DNA from 4 places in the Streptomyces sp. NPDC006552 genome. Region 3 is predicted to be linked to each of the others. Evidence: riboswitches for the same ligand, from Rfam matches in the RefSeq annotation. Region 3 holds a riboswitch; each other region holds the start of a gene.
What was found. A riboswitch is a leader RNA that binds a small molecule or an ion and turns the genes downstream of it on or off. The one in region 3 is predicted to bind cyclic di-AMP.
Positions count from the first base shown of each region.

Region 1: linked by a shared signal. The riboswitch ahead of ABZY33_RS00165 (NlpC/P60 family protein) and the one ahead of ABZY33_RS20580 (M23 family metallopeptidase) in region 3 are both predicted to bind cyclic di-AMP.
Region 2: linked by a shared signal. The riboswitch ahead of ABZY33_RS09705 (transglycosylase family protein) and the one ahead of ABZY33_RS20580 (M23 family metallopeptidase) in region 3 are both predicted to bind cyclic di-AMP.
Region 4: linked by a shared signal. The riboswitch ahead of ABZY33_RS03055 (LysM peptidoglycan-binding domain-containing M23 family metallopeptidase) and the one ahead of ABZY33_RS20580 (M23 family metallopeptidase) in region 3 are both predicted to bind cyclic di-AMP.

Region 1 is NZ_JBEXOS010000001.1:41,171-44,471, forward strand. It holds gene ABZY33_RS00165 (NlpC/P60 family protein) at 1-957, opposite strand, end outside; cyclic di-AMP (ydaO/yuaA leader) riboswitch at 1,000-1,171, opposite strand; gene pcrA (DNA helicase PcrA) at 1,444-3,301, shown strand, end outside.
Region 2 is NZ_JBEXOS010000011.1:95,118-98,418, forward strand. It holds gene ABZY33_RS09695 (transposase) at 1-768, shown strand, start outside; gene ABZY33_RS09700 (transglycosylase family protein) at 930-1,988, shown strand; cyclic di-AMP (ydaO/yuaA leader) riboswitch at 2,170-2,315, shown strand; gene ABZY33_RS09705 (transglycosylase family protein) at 2,320-3,027, shown strand; gene eno (phosphopyruvate hydratase) at 3,289-3,301, shown strand, end outside.
Region 3 is NZ_JBEXOS010000034.1:60,011-63,311, forward strand. It holds tRNA gene ABZY33_RS20570 (tRNA-Met) at 38-111, shown strand; gene ABZY33_RS20575 (PP2C family protein-serine/threonine phosphatase) at 266-1,366, shown strand; cyclic di-AMP (ydaO/yuaA leader) riboswitch at 1,610-1,768, shown strand; gene ABZY33_RS20580 (M23 family metallopeptidase) at 1,780-2,817, shown strand; gene ABZY33_RS20585 (aldo/keto reductase) at 2,872-3,301, shown strand, end outside.
Region 4 is NZ_JBEXOS010000003.1:124,179-127,479, forward strand. It holds gene ABZY33_RS03050 (SGNH/GDSL hydrolase family protein) at 1-209, opposite strand, end outside; gene ABZY33_RS03055 (LysM peptidoglycan-binding domain-containing M23 family metallopeptidase) at 332-1,081, opposite strand; cyclic di-AMP (ydaO/yuaA leader) riboswitch at 1,087-1,252, opposite strand; gene ABZY33_RS03060 (tyrosine-protein phosphatase) at 1,637-2,434, shown strand; gene ABZY33_RS03065 (DUF6126 family protein) at 2,442-2,606, opposite strand; gene ABZY33_RS03070 (XRE family transcriptional regulator) at 2,610-3,236, opposite strand.

The DNA of each region.
Region 1 (3,301 bases), on a different contig from region 3:
GCCGGCCTCCACCTGGTCCCACGTGGTGCGCGGCAAGGTGATGCCGGCCGCCTTCCAGGCCGCCTGGGTCAGGCCCGAGCAGTCGTAGGAGTCCGGACCCGTGGCGCCCCACACGTACGGCTTGCCCTCCTGGGACTTGGCGTAGGCGAGCGCCCTGGCGGCCTTGGCCGCGTATCCGGAGGAGCCGCCGGCCGGCGCCTCCGTGGTACCGCCGCCGGACGAGCCGGAGCCGGCCTGCTGCCCGGCGCTCTCCTCGGCCGCCTGCTGCTTCTCCTCCTCCGCCTTCTGCCGGGCGGCGAGATCGGCGGCCTTCTTGCGGGCCGCCGCTTCCTTCTTCTTCTCGATCGCCGCGAGCCGCCGCTTCTCCTCGGCGGTCAGCTTCGACAGCAGCCGGCGGGCGTCGGCCAGCTTCGTCTGCACGCTCTGCTTGGAGGTCTTCAGGTCGGTCTGCGAGGACGTGAGCTGCTGGAGGCTCTCCTGCGCCTCGGTGCGCTTCTTCGCGGTGCTGAGCTGCTGCTTCTGGTAGTCGTCGACCGCGTGCTTCTGGTCGGCGGTCATGCGGCTCATCAGCCGGTTCTGCGCGAAGTAGTCCTCGGGGTCGTCCGCGAGGAACATCGTCGCCGTGTCGCCGATCCCGCCCGAACGGTACTGCTGGGCGGCGAACCGGCCCAGCTCCTGGCGGGCCGAGTTCAGCTTCTCGGTGCGCTGCGCGATGTCGTCGAGGAGGCGGTCGACCTGCTTCTTCTTGCCGTCGGTCTGCTCCTTGGCGGAGTTGTACTTCTGCGTGGCGACCTCAGCCTGCCGGTACAGGCTGTCGACCTTCTTCTGCACCTCTGCCAGGTTCGGCCGGTCCGGCCGGGCGGGGGCCGCCTGGGCGCTCTGCGAGAGGAGGGCCACCGAGGTGAGGGCGACGGTCGTGATCCCGACCGCGGGGGTGGTGCGAAGGCCGCCGGTCATCCGGGACCGGGCACGCGGCTTGCGGTGCGACGCCAAGGAGGCGACTCCTTCCGTGGTCCGCCTACCGGGTTAGCTGACGGGTTCGGGCGTACGGAAGGCTGCCCTACGGCCGCCGCCCCTCGTGCTGACGGGCGGCTGCGCCGACTCACCCCAAGTTCTCGGTGGGTCCCCGGTTCCCTGCCTCACGGCGTACGGGACTCGGCGGGGGCTGCTCGTTCGCCGCGGTGTTCGCGGCGGGGGGACGGGCCGCCCGCGCAGCACCGTAGCCAACTCGTGTCGCCGCTGTGAAGGTTGCTGGTCGATATGCCCGATACATTTTCGTGACCTTGGCGACACCGGGCAGTTGTCGCACCCATCGCGTCCGCTCGGTCACTGTGGGTGCGCCCTTCGGTCCCTCGGCCGGGAGACGCCGCTGACCTGCCGATATGGGCAGTGTGGGGAAGGTGGGGGCGGGGTGTCGGTGCGGCCGCCTAGACTCGTGAGGCGATGAGCAGCCTCTTTGACGACAGCTTCCTGGCGGGCCTCCAGAACCGGACCGAGGGCCCCCCGCCGCCGCCCGACAGCGAGCACGACGGACCGGAGCCCGAGCCGATCCCGGACGACCTGTTCGGCGGGAAGTTCGACGTGCCTCCGGCCCGGGACGCCTACTACCGCGGCGGCGCGCCCCGCCCCGCCCTGGACCCGGCGGCCCTGCTCGACGGGCTGAACGAGAACCAGCGGGCGGCCGTCGTGCACGGCGGCTCCCCGCTGCTCATCGTCGCGGGCGCCGGCTCCGGCAAGACCCGCGTCCTCACCCACCGCATCGCCTACCTGCTGGCCGAGCGCGGCGTCCACCCCGGCCAGATCCTCGCGATCACCTTCACGAACAAGGCCGCGGGCGAGATGAAGGAGCGCGTCGAGGCCCTGGTGGGCCCGCGGGCGAACGCGATGTGGGTCTCCACCTTCCACAGCGCGTGCGTGCGCATCCTGCGCCGCGAGTCCAAGAAGCTCGGGTTCACCTCGTCGTTCTCGATCTACGACGCGGCCGACAGCAAGCGGCTCATGGCCCTGGTCTGCCGCGACCTGGACCTGGACCCGAAGAAGTTCCCGCCGAAGTCCTTCAGCGCCAAGATCTCGAACCTGAAGAACGAGCTGATCGACGAGGAGGACTTCGCGAAGACGGCGGCCGACGGCTTCGAGAAGTCCGTCGCCCAGGCGTACGCGATGTACCAGTCGCGGTTGAGGGAGGCCAACGCCCTCGACTTCGACGACCTGATCATGACCACGGTCAACCTGCTGCGCGCCTTCCCCGACGTCGCGGAGCACTACCGCCGCCGCTTCCGCCACGTCCTGGTCGACGAGTACCAGGACACCAACCACGCGCAGTACGCGCTCGTGCGCGAGCTGGTCGGGCCCACGGACGGGGAGGACGCGGACCCGGCCGAGCTGTGCGTCGTCGGTGACGCGGACCAGTCGATCTACGCGTTCCGCGGCGCCACGATCCGCAACATCCTCCAGTTCGAGGAGGACTACGCGGACGCGACGACGATCCTCCTGGAGCAGAACTACCGCTCCACGCAGACGATCCTCAGCGCGGCCAACGCGGTCATCGAGCGCAACGAGTCGCGCCGCCCGAAGAACCTGTGGACGAACGCGGGCGCGGGCTCCCAGATCACCGGGTACGTCGCGGACACCGAGCACGACGAGGCGCAGTTCGTCGCCGAGGAGATCGACCGGCTCACGGACGCGGGCGAGGCGAAGGCCGGCGACGTCGCCGTCTTCTACCGCACGAACGCGCAGTCCCGTGTCTTCGAAGAGATCTTCATCCGCGTCGGCCTGCCCTACAAGGTCGTCGGCGGGGTGCGCTTCTACGAGCGCAAGGAGGTCAGGGACGTCCTCGCCTACCTGCGGGTGCTGGCGAACCCCGAGGACTCCGTCCCCCTGCGCCGCATCCTGAACGTGCCCAAGCGCGGCATCGGGGACCGCGCCGAAGCCATGGTCGACGCCCTCTCCCAGCGCGAGAAGATCTCCTTCCCGCAGGCACTGCGCCGCGTCGACGAGGCGTACGGCATGGCGTCCCGCTCCACGAACGCGGTGAAGCGGTTCAACACCCTCATGGAGGACCTGCGCACCGTCGTGGAGTCGGGCGCCGGACCGGCCACCGTTCTGGAAGCCGTCCTGGAGCGCACCGGATACCTCGCCGAGCTGCAGTCCTCCACCGACCCGCAGGACGAGACCCGCATCGAGAACCTCCAGGAACTCGCCGCCGTCGCCCTGGAGTTCGAGCAGGAGTCCGCGCAGGCGGAGACGGAGACCGAGGGCGAGACCGGAGGCGTCGGCCTCTCCGCCTTCCTGGAGCGGGTCG
Region 2 (3,301 bases), on a different contig from region 3:
GGGAGCGAAGCGCGACAGCGTGAGCGCGTGGCGGGCTTCGAGCGCACTCTCCATGAGAGGGAAGCGGCGATCGCCCGGGCGGCGAAGGATCTGTCCCGTGTCGAGGGGCTCGCCCAGGACGTGAGGGATGCGGTACTGCGCCAACTCGACGAAGACGTTCTGCGTGCGACTCGGATGCTGGCCACGGCGCGTGAGGTGCTGGCCGAGTACGAGGCCGCCGCGACCGCGGCGCGGACCGACCGGGAAGCGCTGGCGCTCGCGGCGGGCGGCGGTGCCATGTCGCTCGCGCAGTTGCAGCGGGTGTTCGAGTTGCTTGAGGTGAGGGCCAGGCCGCTTGAGCGGGTGCGGCAGCGGACCGGTGTCGGGTGCAAGGTGACGGACTGGCACCTTCAGACAGGCGTGCTCGTGCCCGATGACGTGACGGAGGCGCGATGGGAGGTGGTCGAGGAGGCGATGGCGGCCTTCTTCCCGAGGCGCCAGTTCGTCCGCGGGTCCGTTGATATCCGGACGCAGCTGAACGGCATTCTCCACCGGCTGCGCACGGGGTGCCTGTGGGACGAACTCCCTGCGCGATACGGCCCGCACGGGCAGATCAAGGACCGGCAGAACTCCTGGTTCAAGAGGGGGTTCTGGCCACCGCTCATGGACGTGCTGAACGCGAGAGGCGGTGGGTCAGAAGCCCGGCGAGAGGAGTCGGTCCCGGCACTGGAGGTCGTATACGAGATCAAGTCCGCTGGATGCAACCGTCCGAAAGACCTCCATGACTGACGCCCTGTCAGGATTGTGATGTTCACGTGATCTGCGCTGCATCGACTTGTGACAAGCGTTCGAGTCCCGCTACGTTCACCAGTCATCGCGACACAGGCACAACCGGCACCACTTCCGCCACTCATGTCGCGTGCCGCATCAGTCTCGCGAAAGGCAACCGCATGCTCTCCGGGAACGGTCGACACCGTCGCCCCCGTCAGGCCCCTGCTCTCGTCGTCGCCGCCGGGGTCACCGGCAGCGCCATCGCGATCCCGCTGCTCGCGGCGACCAGCGCGAGCGCCGCCTCCACCACCACCTGGGACAAGCTCGCCGAGTGCGAGTCCGGCGGCCAGTGGAGCCTGGACGCGGGCAACGGCTACTACGGCGGGTTCCAGTTCTCCCAGGAGATGTGGGAGCGCTACGGCGGGCTCGACTTCGCCCCGCGCGCCGACGACGCCAGCCGTTCGCAGCAGATCGCCGTCGCCGAGAAGGCGCTCGCCGCCAAGGGGCCGAGCGCCTGGCCGAGTTGTTCGGTCGTCGCGGGCCTCACGCAGGGTGACGACACGGCTGATGTCGACCCGGGAGTCAGCGCCTCCCCGCAGCCGTCCGGTACGTCCGGTTCGGCGGACTCCGGTGACCCCGCCGGCTCCTCGGACACCGCGGGAGAGAAGAATCACGCGGAACGCGGCGCCGGCACGTCGGGCGTTTCCGCCACCCCGGACGCCTCGGACGCGGCCGGAGGCACCGCCTCCGACGCCCCGTCGGCCGACGCCTCCGACGGCACGGCCGGTGACGCGGCTGGTGACGGAGCGAGCGACGAGCCGGATTCCACCGCGACGGGCCGGGCGGCGGACGGCACGGAAGACAAGGCGGACAAGACAGACAAGGCGGACAAGGGTGACGGGTCGGGGCAGTCCGGCTCCACGGGCTCCGGCTCTGCGGACTCCGAGCCCTCCGCGGACGCCGACGAGGCCGGCCGCCACCGCGGCGACCGCGCCTCGGACGACGCCTCCGCCTCCCGTCAGGGTGACGGGCGTCACGCCTCGCGCGAGGAGCAGCGCGCCGACGGGACGTACACGGTCCGCTCCGGCGACAACTTGTGGGACATCGCGGAGGCTCACGACGTGCGGGGCGGGTCGGATGCGCTCTACGACCTGAACAAGAAGACGGTCGGTTCCGACCCCGACCTCATCCTTCCTGGTCAGAGTCTGGATCTTGGTCTCGAAACGGTGGAAAAGTAGCGGGAGTTCAGGGGTGGTTGAGGCTCGTATGTCCAGTTATGCGTGAGTGAGACATGAGTCTCAAAGACCCTGATCGTCTTTGAAATCGGGCGGATCGACTGCTTACGGTCGTGACCGCTCGCCACAGCGGGCCCCGACGGACGTCACGCCGAATCCTGCCGACGTCCGTACGGGAACAGTCGACGCGTCAGCGCCGTAGGCAGGAGCGGGGGACCCAAGGTAAGTGCCGGGCAACCGGCTTGGGGTCAAGCCGCGCACAGGATGCGCGCCGGACACTCACTGGTCCGAACCCGACAGCTCACCTCGTAGGCGTCGGTGAGGGGATCTCTTCATGCTGTTCTCCAGCAAGGGCAAGCACCGTCGCCCGTCCAAGGCCGTCCGTGTCGCCACGCTCGCCGGTGTCACCGGTGCCGCCGTCGCCGTTCCGCTGATGGGTGCCACCGGCGCCTCCGCCGCCTCCACCTCCGAGTGGGACCAGGTCGCGGCCTGCGAGTCCGGCGGCAACTGGTCGATCAACACGGGCAACGGCTACTACGGCGGCCTGCAGTTCTCGTCCTCGACCTGGGCCGCGTACGGCGGCACCTCCTACGCCTCCTCCGCCGACCAGGCGTCCAAGGCGCAGCAGATATCCGTCGCCGAGAAGGTGCTGGCCGCGCAGGGCAAGGGTGCCTGGCCGAGCTGTGGCGTGGGCCTGTCCGGCGCCGACACCAGCAACTCCGCTCCGGCCGAGTCGTCGCAGCAGTCGCAGCCGCAGCAGCAGGAGCGCTCCGACTCCTCCACGACGACCCGCTCGCAGCAGCGTGAGCAGCCGCAGCAGCAGGCGCAGCCGCAGCAGCAGACGCCGAAGAAGACCGTCACCACCCCGACCGGCAAGAAGGTCGAGAAGGGTGACGGCGAGTACAAGGTGAAGACCGGCGACACGCTCAGCAAGATCGCCGAGGCGCACGGGACCAGCTGGCAGAAGGTGTTCAAGCTCAACAAGGACATCATCAGCGACGCCAACCTGATCTACCCGGACCAGCAGCTGCACCTCAAGTAGGAGAACCCCGCGCAGGGGCGGGCACCGGCGTCGGCGGACGCCGGACCCCACCGCGCCGCCCCTGATGGGCCGCTCTCGCCGGCGACCCCCGTCCTGGTCTCCGGGACGGGGGTCGCCGTCTTTGTTCCGTTTGGAAACATTTCGCTGTCGGCGTTGTCCACGAGACGGTCGGTCGGCTGGCCGATGCCCCGGAGCCGGTTACGCTCAGGGGTGCGGGCCAGCCGCCCGCACTGTTGTGTCACATCCCAGAAGGAGATGCTCGTGCCGTCCATCG
Region 3 (3,301 bases):
TTCATCGTCCCTGATGGCGTAGTGTTGCATTCATCGACGCGGGGTGGAGCAGCTCGGTAGCTCGCTGGGCTCATAACCCAGAGGTCGCAGGTTCAAATCCTGTCCCCGCTACTGAAGGCCGAGGCCGGAATCTTTCGAGATTCCGGCCTCGGCCTGTTTGCGCGTCCTGACCCGGACGGAGCAGCAGCGCTCGCCCCCGGCCCGCGGCCCGGGAACCCTTGGACCGACGCCGTAATCCGGGCGCGGACGTGGCAGGAGACGAGTGGTGGGGCAGCAAGGAGGCCGGCACGGACGCGCGACGGACGCCGTCGGTACGCGTGCCTTCCTGCGGGTGCTGCCCTTGTTGCTGATCGCCGGCGGCGCGGTCTACGAGTACTGCACGCCGTCCGGGTTCGCCGGCTCGCCCCTGTTCAGCGCCGCTCCGCTGGTCGTCGCCCCGTTCTTCTCGCTGGGCAGCACGATCACGGCCGGGGCCGTCTCGATCGCCGCCATCGTCACCGTCCACCTGCGCTACACCGCCTTCCACGCGGGCGTCTACACCGAGATCGCCACCGTGGCCACGGTCTGCGTCCTGGCCTGCTTCATCAACCGGATCAAGCGCCGCAGCGACGAGCAGCTGGCGTCGGCGCGGCAGATCGCGGAGGCCGCGCAGTTGGCGGTGTTACCGGAGCCGGCCGGGCGGATCGGGGGCCTGGCCATCGCGGCGCGGTACGAGGCGGCGCAGGCCGACGCCTTCATCGGCGGCGATCTGTACGCGGTGCAGGACACGCCGCACGGGGTGCGGATAGTCGTGGGGGACGTACGGGGCAAGGGCATGGGCGCGGTCGCCGCCGTAGCCGTGGTCATCGGGGCCTTCCGGGAGGCCGCGGAGCAGGAGGAGAGCCTGGAGGCGGTCGCCCAGCGGCTGGAGCGGGCGCTGGCGCGGGAGGGGTCACGGCGGCGCGGCATCGACGACTTCGAGGGGTTCACCACCGCCGTGCTCGCCGAGATCCCGCACGGCGGCCGGCTCCTGCGCGTCCTCAACCGCGGCCACCCCGAGCCGGTCGTGCTGCTCGGCGACGGCACGGTCCGGATGGTCACACCGGCGGAGTCGGCGCTGCCGCTCGGCCTGGGCGAGCTGGGCTCCTGGCCGGACCGGGCGACCGAGGCGGAGTTCCCGGCCGGGGCGACGCTCCTGCTCTACACCGACGGGCTCTCCGAGGCGCGGGACGCGCGGGGCGTCTTCTACGACCCGGCGGCCCGGCTCGCGGGCCGGATCTTCCCGGGGCCCGAGGAGCTGCTCGCGGAGCTGGCCGAAGAAGTACGCCGGCACACCGGGGGCGGCGCCACCGACGACATGGCGCTGCTCGCCGTGCGCCGGTCCTGATCACCGTCACGAGGGGTGATCGAACGGCGTCCCTGCGCATAACGATTGACACTCCGTCAGAAATTGATGTGTTTAGCGCAGGCCAAAACCGTCGAGCAACTCGCCCGTTTCCTGCCGGTATTGAGCTATAAGTCCAGGCCAAAGACGTGAACGATCAGTGGGAACAGCTTGGAATTACTATCGGCTGTCTATTAACGTTCGATAACGCAGCGCGGTCGTCCCAGCCGTCACAAGCGACGGCTCCGTGCGCACACGCTTAATCCCGTAAGGGAGCCGGGGAACCACCAACTTGGGGTGAATCAGGCACCGTTCCGTCGCTTTTCGGGCGCCGGACCGTGCTCGTAGGAGACCTTCCTGCTCCGAACCCGTCAGCTAACCCGGTAGGCGAGAAGGAAGGAAAGGAGAGCGCCCCCGTGGCGTCGAACCGTCCTGCCCCCGAGTTCTCCGGGTACTCCGCCCGCCCCGCCGACGGCGAGGCCGGTGTCGAGCAGGAGAGCTGGGAGGAGTGGAATCCCACCGAGGAGTCCGTCCGTCCCGTCCGCGGCAGGCACCGCGTGGCCCGTCAGCGCGGTGGGCTCGCGCGCAGCTCCACGGTCCTGGGCGTCGGCGTGATCGCCGCCGTCGGCGCGGGCGGCATCGCCACCGCGCAGGGCGGCAAGCCCGCCGTCCGGATCTCCATGCCCGACCTCTCCGCGGTCAAGGACTCGCTCCCCGCGGCGAAGTCGCTGCCGGGCGTGGGCGCGCTCATGTCCGACAGCGCCGACTCCCCGTCCGGTGCCTCCGCCGCCCCCCTCACCACGATGGGCACCGGCCGGGCGGGTGCGGGCGAGGCGCTGCGGGCCCGGATCATGCAGCAGGCCGAGACGCAGCAGGACGCCGCCGACGCCACCGCGCAGGCCGCGGCCGAGCAGGCCGCCGCACAGCGGGCCGCCGACGAGGCCGCCGCCAAGCAGCAGAAGGCGGAGGCCAAGGCCGCCGCCGACAAGAAGAAGGCCCGGGAGGAGGCCGAGAAGAAGGCCGAGGCCGAGCGGCTCGCCAAGCTGGCCAAGAGCTTCCGGCTCCCCATCGCCTCGTACACGCTCACCGGCACCTTCGGGCAGCCCGGATCGATGTGGTCCTCCGGTTACCACACGGGCCTGGACTTCGCGGCCTCCACCGGTACACCGATCTACGCCGTCCACGGCGGCACCGTCACCGAGGCCGGCTGGGCGGGCGCGTACGGCTACCGCACGATCATCACCCTCGACGACGGCACCGAACTGTGGTTCTGCCACCAGTCGTCGATGAACGTCAGCGTCGGTCAGCACGTCGCCACCGGCGACGTCATCGGCCGCGTCGGCGCCACCGGCAACGTCACGGGCGCCCACCTCCACCTGGAGGTCCACCCCGGCGGGGACGCCACCGGCATCGACCCCGCGGCCTGGCTGCGCGGCAAGGGCCTGACGCCCTGACCCGCCGGCGCCCCCGGCGGGACCGCGCGTTCCGCGGGGGCGTTCAATCGGGGCATGACTACTTCTCCCCTGCGCCCGCTCGGCTCCTCGGACCTGGAGGTCTTTCCGCTCGCCCTCGGCGGGAACGTGTTCGGGTGGACCGCCGACGAGGCCACCTCCTTCGCGGTGCTCGACGCCTACACCGCCCAGGGCGGCAACTTCATCGACACGGCGGACTCGTACTCGGCCTGGGTCAAGGGCAACCACGGCGGTGAGTCGGAGACGATCATCGGTAAGTGGCTCGCCGCCCGCGGCCGGCGCGACGACGTCGTCATCGCCACCAAGGTCGCCCGCCACCCCGACTACAAGGGCCTGCGCGCCGAGAACATCCGGGCCGCGGCCGACGCCTCCCTCACGCGCCTCGGCACCGATCACATCGACCTCTACTACACGCACTTCGACGACGACGAGACGATCCCCGTCGAGGAGATCATCGGCGCGCTCG
Region 4 (3,301 bases), on a different contig from region 3:
TGGTCGATGAGTTTGCCGCGCACGGCGAGGTTCGCGTACTGGAAGGTGTCCTCGGCGACGCGATCGTCCAGGAGGACGGCGAGCCGGTCCGCCCAGCCTACGTAACTGCCGTCGGGTCCGGGGTCCCCGACGCCTTCGGTGAAGCTGTCCCCCACCGCCGCGTAGGACCGAATCGTGCCGCTGCCGAGTGATCTCGATTCGTTTGCCACGACCACACATCTTTCACCTCGGCGTGTGACCTACGCCAACGTAACCAGGGGTTGACGTGGGGTGAGAAAACGCACGCGGCGCCCGGGGAATAACCCCGGGCGCCGCAAGGATCGCGCGTGGCTCAGAGGGTGACGCCGTGGTCGCGCAGGTACGTCAGCGGGTCGATGTCGGAGCCGTACTGCGGCGAGGTGCGGATCTCGAAGTGCAGGTGCGGTCCGGTGACGTTGCCGGTGGCCCCGGAGAGGCCGATCTGCTGGCCGGCGGTGACGGTCTGCCCGGCCGAGACGCCGATCGAGGACAGGTGGGCGTACTGCGAGTAGTCGCCGTCGGCGTGCTTGATGACGACCTCGTTGCCGTAGCTGCCGTCCCAGCCGGCGGAGACGACGGTGCCGGCGCCGACGGCCTTGACGGCGGTACCGGTGGAGACCACGAAGTCGGTGCCGGTGTGGTAGCCGCTGGACCACGAGGAGCCGGAGGCGTGGTACGCCGTGCCGACGGGTCCGTCGACCGGCTTCACGTAGTCGGCGGTGGCGGTGCTCGTCGTGGTGGCGGCAGCCGGGGCCGCGCCCTCGAGCGTGAGCTGCTGGCCGGGCTTGATGAGGCCCGCGTCGGCGCCGACGACCTTCTTGTTGGCCTCGTACAGCTTCTGCCAGCCGCCGTCGACGTGCTGCGCGGCGGCGATCTTCGCGAGCGTGTCACCGGCCTTGACCGTGTACGTCGTGGCGGCCGGGGCGGCGTCGCCGGTCGCCGCGTGGGCGCCGGTGGCGCCGATCAGCGGCAGGGCGAGCGCGGCCCCGCCGGCCGAGGCGACGGCGGCGGCGCGGGTGAGGCGCTGGGTCGTGGAACGGCGGTGCTTTCCCTTGGCGGGCATGGCGCTTTTCCTCTCCGTCGCCTACGAGGTGAGCTGTCGGGTTCGGGCTGGAGCTGCCCGGCCGGACCCGCGGACGGATTCGGCTTCACCCCTAGCCGCATGGGGAATTCCCGGCGGCGTCCTGCCTGTGGGTCCCCCGTTCCTGCCGTCACGGGTCGTCATGGTGGGAATCCGGGCGGCGGCAGGATTAGGCGTTCCGTCCGGATGGAAGGGCGACAGTAAGCCGGTCGACAAGACGGCGACAAGCGCCGAATTCACCGGCGGGGTTGCTTTCTTGATCGTCCGGGAGTTCGCCGTGTCACCCTGCGTGGATAACGGCGCTTTGCCCAGCCCTTACCTTCCGGGAATTTCCGCCGCGAGAATTCGGGACGGCCGCTACGGGCCGTCACGGTTATGAGCCTGCTCACGCGAACCACCCAATGCCCTTTTATTTATGGATGGTTATTAATAAAAGGTCCGAAACGGACAGAAGGTTGCCTCGGGAACTCATGTCGTATCGTCAGGACCGCGTTCGCCGGCGAGGAACGCCGGTGACCCGATCGCGAGGAGCCCCCTGTGACGCAGCACGTCCCGTCCACCGAGCCCGAGCTGTCCGGAGTGCGCAACTTCCGTGACGTGGGCGGTCTGCCGACCGTGGACGGCCGGCGCGTGCGCCCGGGTGTGCTCTTCCGCAGCGGCCACCTCGCCCACGCCACCGCCGAGGACGCCGCGTTCCTCGCGGGGCTCGGCCTGCACACGGTCTTCGACTTCCGCAACGCCGCCGACCAGCGCCTGGAGGGCGCCGACGTCGCCCTGCCCGGGACGCGCAACGTGAACCTGCCGCTGACCGACCCGGCGGACGGCGCCGAGTTCTGGCAGATGGTCCGCGACGGTGACATAGACCAGCTGCGCGCCCTGCTCTCCCAGGGCCGCGCGGCGAACCGCATGATCACGTCGTACCGCGCGATCATCTCGCGGCGCACCGCGGAGCACAGCCGCGTCCTGCACGCGCTCGCCGAGGACAGCACGCCCGCCCTCATGCACTGCGCGGCCGGCAAGGACCGCGCGGGCCTGTCGATCGCGGTGACGCTGCTCGCCGTCGGCGTGGAGCGCGACGCCATCGAGGCGGACTACCTGGCGTCGAACGCCACGCACCGCCGCTACAAGGTGCGCCGCACCTCCACCTCGGGCGACGCCTACGCCCCCGAGGTCATGGAGCTGCTCAGCCCCCTCTTCGACGCGCGTGCGAGCTATCTGCACGCCGCCTTCGAGACCATCGCACAGACCTGGGGAACCGTGGACCGCTACTTCGAGGAGGGCCTGCGGTTCGGCGCGGCCGACCGCGACCGGCTGCGCGAGCGCCTCCTCGACTGACGGCGGGCTACTGGCCGCCCCCCAGGGTGAAGAGCATGTAGATGAAGGCCGCGAGCGCGTGCCCCGCGAAGACGTACACGAGGACCCGCACCCAGATGCCGCGCGGCAGCTTGTCCTCGATGTCCCGCCGGGCGGGCCGCTCCTCCGGGGTGGGCTCGGTGGCGTCGCTCATGATTCAGACCTCCCGGACGGGGCCGGCCGCCGGGCCGAGACACAGCGCGGCGATCGGGCTCTGCAACAAGGTGTGGACGAAGAGCAGCTCGGCCCCGTCCCCGTCCGCGGCGGCGATCCGGTGCGGGGTGAGCGAGTCGAAGTGCGCGCTGTCCCCGGGGTCGAGCTGGTAGGACGTGTCCCCCAGGCGCAGCCGTAGCCGCCCTTCGAGGACGTAGAGCCACTCCTCGCCGGGGTGGACGCGGACGATGTCGCCCTGCGAGCCGTACGGCACGTGGACCCGCAGCGCCTGCATGCCGCGGCCCGGGGAGCCCGCCTGGTAGTACGTCCAGCCGCCGGCCTCGGTCGCCTCCATGGCGCGGGACCTGACCACGGCGTCCCGGTCGGCGGGGGTCTCGCCCAGCAGTTCGGAGACGGTCGTACCGTAGATACGCGCGAGGGCGAGCAGCATCGGCAGCGACGGCTGGCGCTGTCCCGTCTCCAGGCGCGACAGATGCGCCGGCGACAGGCCGGCGGAGCGCGCCGCGGCTTCGAGGGTGAGCGCGGCGCGGCGGCGCAGGGCGCGCAGCTGGGGAGCGACGGTGGGCAGCTCCGGGGGGACCGGAGCCTCCTCCGGGAGGGCAGGGCTCATGGTGCGATCACACCAGAGCCCTGTCTGCCAGGCAATTTTCTTGCCTCAGAGGCAAACCGGGCGGG